One region of the Undibacterium sp. GrIS 1.8 genome, then DNA from elsewhere that is predicted to be linked to it. Evidence: predicted binding sites of a transcription regulator. Region 1 holds the regulator's gene; the other holds the start of a gene.
What was found. Region 1 encodes NrdR, which represses ribonucleotide reductase genes. Its sites were predicted from a motif close to CACNANATNTNGTG; they were not measured.
Positions count from the first base shown of each region.

Region 1 (4,431 bases):
CGAGCCTTTCCAGACCCGGCCAGTGACCAGCTGGAATGGGCGTGTACTGATTTCTTGTCCCGCTGCGGCAACGCCGATGATGATCGATTGACCCCAGCCCTTGTGACTGGATTCCAGTGACTGACGCATCGTCGTGGTGTTGCCAATACATTCGAAGCTATAGTCTGAGCCGCCATCGGTCAGGCCGATAATTGCATCCACGACGTTACCGACTTCGGTCGGATTGACGAAGTGTGTCATACCGAATTTGCGCGCCATGGCTTCACGAGCCGGATTGATATCAACGCCAATAATTTTATTTGCTCCCACCATGCGCGCCGCCTGAATCACGTTGAGTCCGATGCCGCCGAGACCAAACACGACCACGTTGGCACCCGCTTCGACTTTAGCCGTGAACAACACAGCGCCGACGCCGGTAGTGACGCCGCAACCGATGTAGCAGACTTTGTCGAAAGGCGCATCTTCACGAATTTTTGCGAGAGCGATTTCTGGCACTACGATGTAATTGGAGAAAGTCGATGTACCCATGTAGTGATATAGCGGCTTGCCATCTAATGAGAAACGGCTAGTCGCATCTGGCATCAGACCGCGACCTTGGGTGCTGCGGATTGCCTGACAGAGATTGGTTTTTTGTGAGAGGCAAAATTTACATTCACGGCACTCAGGCGTATAGAGCGGGATCACATGATCATCTTTTTTCAAACTCTTAACGCCGGGGCCGACATCGACCACGACGCCTGCGCCTTCATGCCCAAGAATCGCCGGGAAAATACCTTCAGGATCAGCGCCAGACAAGGTGTAGTAATCGGTGTGGCAAATGCCAGTGGCTTTGATTTCGACTAAGACTTCACCGGCTCTGGGGCCGCCCAGTTCAACTTCTTCAATCGTCAGTGGTTTGCCGGCTTGCCATGCGACTGCTGCTTTGGTTTTCATGTCTGTCCTTTGTCGTGATAGGAGGTAGGGTGAACTGTAATAAGTAGAACTGTAATGTGTAAACCCGTAATGGGTAGATCCGTAATGTATAGATTCGTAATAAATGACTAAAAGCTGACAGCAATTTTTAGCCGAGAATACTAGACAAGCTAGTAGCTACCGCGACGAGCAAAGCGAGCTCAGCACCGGTAAAAATATTCTGTGTAAATGCTTCTGAATCGATAATCCCTAACACGCGACCATCTACTGCCAGGATCGGCAAGCAAGCTTCTGCCTGCACTTTTGGATCGCAGGTGTAATACTCGCCGCCGGTTGCAAGATAGGCGCTGACGTTATTGATAATCCGCCCCTTACCGCTGATGCCGACGGTGCTGTTATTACTGTTAGCAGCAAATTCAGGTGTGAGCGGAAATTCGGCACGCGACGCGGCGCCAAAGTAGGCTAGTTTGACCAGCACGGAATTACCATCTGACCCTGTAGGTGTTTGATCGATTTTTTTATACACGCCAAACCACTGGCTACCGCTGTGTTGCTGATAAAACTTGACCAGCGCGGTCACTCGTTGCAAGAGCCGCAGATTGTCAGACGTTTGTCCGCCCAAGCTGGCGGCGAGATCGTAGGGCGTGGCGGATAGCTGATCAAACAAAGAGCATGATCCGCCTTCGCCCAATTCTGGCACTTGATATTGCCATTGGACTTGCGTGTCTTTTTCAGTGGATCTGATGAACTGCTGCAGTTGTTCTTGGTAGCTGGAAACTTGCGTCGCAAAATCAAGCGGTAATTGTGCTTGATCGATGCCGCTGTGTGCCATAAAAAATGCGATTGACATTGGTCTGCCCGAGGTTCTGAAAAGTACCTGAGTTTATCAGATGTCTCATATCAATGTGGCATAGGACGGAACGCTGAAAAAGCCCGGCAGTGCAGCGCCCGGCGCCCACTTTTCCAGCAGTTTAGCAATCTATTTCTTTGGCTTTTTTTCTTGTGCAATTTCTTGAATCGCTTCGGCAAATTCTGATACGTCTTCAAAACTTTTATACACCGAGGCAAATCGGATGTAGGCGACTTTGTCCAGACGTTTTAGTTCGCGCATAACCAGTTCACCGACGTGGCCAGAAACGACTTCTCGCTCACCGCTGGCCAGGAGTTTTTCTTCTATGCGCTGGATGGCATTGTCCACCGCTTCTGCCGATACGGGACGCTTGCGCAAGGCTAGCATCAGGCTGCCGCGTAGTTTGGCGGTTTCAAATTCGGTTCTACTGCCATTCTTTTTGACGATGACAGGCATCGCCAGTTCGATCCGCTCATACGTTGTGAAGCGTTTATCGCAATTGGCGCAACGGCGGCGGCGGCGGATGGTATTGCCGTCATCCGGCACGCGGGTGTCGATTACTTGCGTGTCATCGTGGTGACAGAACGGACATTTCATACTGACTCCAAGTCGGGAAGAAAATGCAGCGTAGAGTGCATACTCCCCATTATTTTTATAGAAAATGCCTGATTGTCCAGTCTTTCTATGGACGATTAAAATATACAGGTAGATAGTATATTTATTCTTATTGTATTACTTATGAGCTGAATTTGGCAAAACGGGCACAAAAACTACCAGTTATTACAACAACGCCACTCGGTCTGAGTGGCGTTGGTTTTACTGCGATCCGTATTTACACTATCGCTAATATTTTACGGTGGATTACTTATGCTGCGTTTTATGCAGAATATACAGGGAAGGCATCGGTCAGTTTCTTGACTTCGACTTTAACGCGCTCTATGGTCGCAGCATCATTTGGGTTGTCCAACACATCGGCGATCAGATGGCCGACTTTGATCGCTTCTGCCTCTTTAAAACCACGTGTAGTAAATGCCGGGCTGCCCAGGCGGATACCGGAGGTGATCATCGGTTTTTGCGGATCGTTAGGAATGCCGTTTTTGTTGCAGGTCATATGGGCGGAGCCGAGGATGGCTTCTGCTTCTTTGCCTGTCAAACCTTTAGGGCGTAAATCAACCAGCATCACATGCGATTCTGTACGGCCGGAGACGATGCGTAGACCACGTTCAGTCAGGGTTTGTGCCAGTGCAGCGGCATTTTTGACGACTTGTTGCTGGTAGGCTTTGAACTCTGGCGTCAGTGCTTCTTTGAACGCCACTGCTTTGCCTGCGATCACGTGCATCAATGGGCCGCCTTGGATGCCGGGGAAAATCGCTGAATTGATCTTTTTGGCAATCGCTTCATCATTCGACAAAATAATCCCGCCGCGAGGGCCGCGCAGACTCTTGTGCGTGGTGGAAGTTACTACGTCGGCGAATGGCATAGGGTTAGGATAAACGCCTGCCGCGATCAGGCCGGCATAGTGCGCCATATCGACCATAAAGTAGGCGCCGATTTCTTTGGCGATTTTGCTGAAGCGTTCAAAGTCGATGCGCAGAGAAAATGCGGATGCGCCAGCGATGATGATTTTTGGTTTGGCTTCGCGCGCGAGTTTTTCCATCGCATCGTAATCGATGTCTTCAGCGGCGTTCAGGCCGTAAGAGACCACGTTAAACCATTTGCCTGACATGTTGAGAGGCATGCCGTGGGTCAGATGTCCGCCTTCTGCCAGACTCATACCCATGATGGTATCGCCCGGATTTAACAACGCGAAGAACACGCCTTGGTTCGCTTGGGAGCCGGAATTAGGTTGGACGTTAGCGAAGTTCGCGCCGAATAATTCTTTCAGGCGATCAATCGCCATTTGCTCAACCACGTCCACATATTCGCAACCGCCGTAGTAGCGCTTGCCCGGGTAGCCTTCAGCGTATTTGTTAGTGAGTTGCGAGCCCTGGGCTTCCATCACTGCTGGCGAGGTATAGTTTTCTGAGGCGATCAATTCAATATGTTCTTGCTGGCGGTGATTCTCTTGTTGAATCACGGCAAACAATTCTGGATCGGTATTGGCGAGGGTGTGAGTTTTTGCGAACATGACAAGCTTCCTGTTTAATTAGAAGGTAATTGCAGATGATCTGGTGCCCTGAAAAGGGAACGGGCAGCCTAAATCGCTATGTCCATATCAGGCTACCCAGGCGCACGGCTATTGAAATCTCACGCTTCCCGATGGATCTCCATCTTTGTCGTCAAGCGCAGCGTTTGTTGCTAATTGAGCAAACTGCTGCGTTTAAGACATTTTCGCCAGTCACGTGAGACGAAATGGTGCCCAAATTTTACGCCAAGCCCCATTTTTGAGCAAGATTTGGATGCGATTTGCCGAATAACGGTATTTTAGTCTGATGAATACTTCGCGTTAAATAAATTGAAGGTGTTTGCCCATTGGAGGTTACAAGGCGTCACAAGCTCAGGCATAACGATTGTAGAAAAACCGCATAGAATGACGGCAGGCGTTTTCGCGACGATGTTCGCCATGCAAAAAATTAGTCACATCATCAGCATCAAATCCAGTATCACATCCAAAATCACATCAAACTAAGAGGAAATCATGATCGTTTTAATCACCGGTGCAAGTTCAG
Region 1 is NZ_JBEONQ010000013.1:85,263-89,693, reverse strand. Features, by position in the region: gene AAKU64_RS08390 (S-(hydroxymethyl)glutathione dehydrogenase/class III alcohol dehydrogenase) at 1-933, opposite strand, end outside; gene AAKU64_RS08385 (GAF domain-containing protein) at 1,061-1,762, opposite strand; gene nrdR (transcriptional regulator NrdR) at 1,892-2,359, opposite strand; gene glyA (serine hydroxymethyltransferase) at 2,640-3,890, opposite strand; ZMP/ZTP riboswitch at 3,978-4,114, opposite strand; gene AAKU64_RS08370 (SDR family NAD(P)-dependent oxidoreductase) at 4,401-4,431, shown strand, end outside.

Region 2 (4,431 bases), on a different contig from region 1:
TGATCGGACGTTCTGAGGCGCTACAGCATGTTCGCTCCCAAATCACCAGACTGGCGCGCAGCATGGCACCAGTCATCATCACTGGAGAATCAGGTAGCGGTAAAGAGCTGGCAGCGCGTGAGATACACAATAATAGTGCGCGTGCGGACAAAGCATTTATTGCCGTTAATTGTGGTGCCATCCCAGAGGCCTTGATGGAGGCGGAATTTTTTGGTTATCGCAAAGGTGCGTTCACTGGCGCCAGTGATGACCGTGATGGTTTTTTTCAGGCGGCGAGCGGCGGTACGCTGATGTTGGATGAGGTTGCTGATTTGCCGCTGGCGATGCAAGTCAAGCTGTTGCGTGCGATACAAGAGAGGCGAGTCCGCAAGGTCGGCGCGACTAACGAAGAGCCTGTCGATGTCCGTATTATTAGCGCGACTCACCAAAACCTGGCTAATTGCGTGACGGCAGGTAAATTTCGCCAAGATTTATATTACCGCCTGAATGTCATTGAGTTGCATTTGCCTCCGCTACGTGAGCGTTTAGGGGATGTGGCAGAATTGGCGCAAGGTATTTTGCGACGTCTTTCTACCCCAGAACTTTCTAATTCTGGCGCTGCTACCTTACTATCTGATGAGGCGCTGCAAGCTTTGGCCGCCTATGATTTTCCGGGTAATGTGCGCGAACTGGAGAATATTCTGGAGCGTGCGTTGGCATTTGCGAATGATGGTTGTATTGAGGTCAGTGATCTGGCTTTGCGTCCTGCGACAAAAGCATTACCAGTACTTTCACCAGCAATGACGAGCCTGCCTGACACGCCTGAAACATCGGCTCCTGCAGAGGTGCTAAACCCAAGCCATGCGATTGAAACTAACTCTGCCGCTTTGTCCCCGTACCAGAATGCGCATCATGTAGCGCCTGTCGTTAGCGTCACGGATAACGGGAAAAATATTTTCATCGAGCCTGATTTACCATGTTCTCTGCCAGATTATCTGGAGCGGATAGAGAAGGAAGTTATTCGCCGCGCACTGGTTAAGACGCGCAATAACCGCACACAAGCGGCAGAATTACTGGGAGTAAGTTTCCGGCAATTGCGTTACCAGATACAAAAACTGAAGATTCATGACCCGGAGTAAATCGGGTCATTTGACTATGTCAACTCCATTAAATCCATCAAGCTCGGCAAGGCAGACGAACTCGGCATCTTCGAGCACAACTATCGGGTTAGATGCGGATGGTTGGTATTCATTAGCAACGCGGCTGCCGTCTTCTAATTTTGATGCTCGCTCCGAGCATTCCGAAGTTTCACTGCTGGTAATTCACAACATCAGCTTGCCTGCCGGTCAATTTGGCGGCTCTGCAATTCCCGATTTATTCTTAAATCAGCTTGATTACTCAATGCACCCCAGTTTGGAGTCCTTGCGCGGCATACGCGTGTCTAGCCATTTTTTGATACGCCGTGATGGAAGCTTATTGCAGTTCGTCTCAACCGCGGCACGGGCCTGGCATGCGGGTGTTTCGCAGTTCAATGGAGAGTCTGGCTGTAACGATTTTTCTGTAGGCATAGAGCTTGAGGGGACTGATACTAAGGAGTTTGAAGCTGGGCAATATCAGACCCTGGCATCGCTCAGTTACGCCCTATGCCAAAAACTACCTATCCGTCACATCGTTGGACATCAAGATATTGCTCCTGGAAGGAAGACTGACCCCGGCCCCTATTTTGACTGGAAACAATATAAAAAATTATTGGATCAAGAATTTAGGTTAGTGCTTACTCATGCTGCACCAAGCTTTCCATTCATGCTTTGAGATTGTCAATCAACAAACCCAGCTGTCGTAAAAAAATAATTCTCTTTTTAACAAAAAAAGCGATTGCACATCTCCCTCTCTGGCACTAGAATTAGTGCAAATCAAATCTTCTGCACTACATCTAGTGGTTTGGTTTAAATAATGCTGCTGTTAATCCTGTTTCACTTGATCTTGTTTTTACCCCGGTTTTATTGTCATAAATGATTTATAAAACAGAGACTTGGATCAGATTTTGAATTCACACTGAATTTATATTGCTTGACTCAAATGGAGTAAAAACCTAATTCAAGACAGTAGGTAATTCCAGTAAATACAAACCAAACGCAGTAAATCAAACGTAGTTGAGCAACTTAGTTCGGTAACTTAGTTGAAAAAATAAGCATTGCGATCGAGATCATCGGTCTCAAAACACGAAGTACGACGTAAACACAATTCACGCTGACCCCGGAGGCCAAATGCACTCTTCAATAGAAACATCAACACCAATCACATCTGATCTGTCGGCTTTACAGTCGCATGCAGTTAACCATGCGCCAGTTTCGCAAGCTACCAGTTACAGTGACTACCGCATCATTCGCCGGAATGGTGCTGTGGTTGGTTTTGAGCCTTCCAAAATCGCAATCGCTGTGACTAAAGCCTTTTTGGCAGTTAACGGCGGCCAAGGTGCGGCGTCTGCCCGTATCCGTGAATTGGTAGAGCAATTAACTGCTAGCGTCGTGTCTGCTTTGGTACGCAGACAGCCAACTGGCGGTACGTTTCATATTGAAGATATCCAGGATCAAGTTGAATTAGCACTGATGCGTTCTGGCGAACATGATGTGGCACGTGCCTATGTTTTGTATCGTGCCAAGCGTCAAGATGAGCGCCGCCAGCAACTAGAATCGCAACAGGCATCCAAGACCGATATCGCAGTACCGCAAATTCATGTGATCGTTGATGGTCAACCTACGGTGCTGGATATCGCACAAGTTCGTAACTTGATTACAGCTGCTTGCGTTGGTTTGGATAAGTTGGCCGATCCAGAAGCAATTCTGGCAGAAACCTTAAAGAATTTGTACGATGGCGTGCCAGTTGAAGAGCTGCATAAATCGGCTATTTTGGCTGCCCGCGCTTTGATGGAAAAAGAGCCTGCCTATAGTCAGGTTACAGCACGTTTGTTGTTGCATACAGTTCGTAAAGAGGTATTTGGTAAAGAAGTTGCGCAACAAGCAGCGGCGGCAGAATACGTTGACTACTTCCCTAAATTTATCAAAAAGGGTATTGAAGCAGAGTTGTTGGATGCAAAATTAGGTCAGTTCGATTTGAAAAAGCTTGCCAACGCGCTGGTTGCTGATCGTGATTTGCAATTTGGTTACATCGGTCTGCAAACTTTGTACGATCGTTACTTCTTGCATGTACGTGGAACACGGATTGAGATGCCGCAAGCCTTTTACATGCGTGTTGCGATGGGTCTTGCTATTAGCGAGATTGATCGTGAAGCTCGTGCAATTGAGTTTTATAATTTATTGTCTAGCTTTGATTTTATGAGTTCGACTCCGACTTTGTTCAACTCAGGTACACAGCGTTCACAACTGTCCTCTTGCTACTTGACTACGGTCGCGGATGATCTGGATGGTATTTACGAAGCGATCAAAGAAAACGCTCTGCTGGCGAAATATGCAGGTGGTTTGGGCAATGACTGGACGCCAGTCCGCTCACTCGGCGCACATATTAAAGGAACTAACGGTAAATCCCAAGGCGTCGTGCCTTTCCTGAAAGTCGTCAACGACACAGCCGTTGCGGTCAACCAAGGTGGTAAGCGTAAAGGTGCAGTCTGCGCTTATCTGGAAACCTGGCACATGGATATTGAGGAATTTCTTGATCTGCGTAAAAACACTGGCGATGATCGTCGTCGTACGCATGACATGAATACCGCTAACTGGATTCCTGACTTGTTCATGAAGCGTGTTATGGAAAAAGGCGACTGGACTTTATTCTCGCCGTCCGATGTACCTGACTTGCATGAGAAGTTTGGCAAAGCTTTCGAACAGGCTTACGTTGCTTATGAAGCTAAAGCGGCGAGCGGTGAGCTGGAACTATCCAAAAAAATCCCTGCGCTAGACTTGTGGCGCAAGATGTTATCCATGCTGTTTGAGACTGGTCATCCATGGATTACATTTAAAGACCCATGCAATATTCGCTCGCCACAACAACATGTGGGCGTAGTTCACTCATCTAATTTGTGCACCGAAATCACACTCAACACAAACGACAGCGAGATCGCAGTATGTAATTTAGGTTCGGTCAATATGCCAGCGCACATGAAGGACGGCAAACTCGATCACATCAAGTTACAAAAAACTATCCGCACAGCGATGCGCATGCTGGATAACGTGATCGACATCAACTATTATGCAGTTAAGAAAGCGCGTGACTCCAACTTACGTCATCGTCCGGTTGGTCTCGGTATTATGGGTTTTCAGGATTGCTTGCACATGATGCGCATACCTTATGCCTCAATGGATGCAGTGCAATTTGCTGATAACTCGATGGAAGCAGTGTGCTATTACGCTTATCTGGCATCGTCTGAGTTGGCAGAAGAGCGCGGCGCTTACAGCTCATATCGTGGTTCTTTGTGGGATCGTGGCATTCTCCCGCAAG
Region 2 is NZ_JBEONQ010000076.1:3,052-7,482, reverse strand. Features, by position in the region: gene AAKU64_RS21035 (sigma-54-dependent transcriptional regulator) at 1-1,118, shown strand, start outside; gene ampD (1,6-anhydro-N-acetylmuramyl-L-alanine amidase AmpD) at 1,135-1,791, shown strand; gene AAKU64_RS21025 (ribonucleoside-diphosphate reductase subunit alpha) at 2,247-4,431, shown strand, end outside.
Region 2: AAKU64_RS21025 (ribonucleoside-diphosphate reductase subunit alpha) is a predicted target of NrdR. The motif match lies at 1,954-1,967, and genes of this name have one in related genera.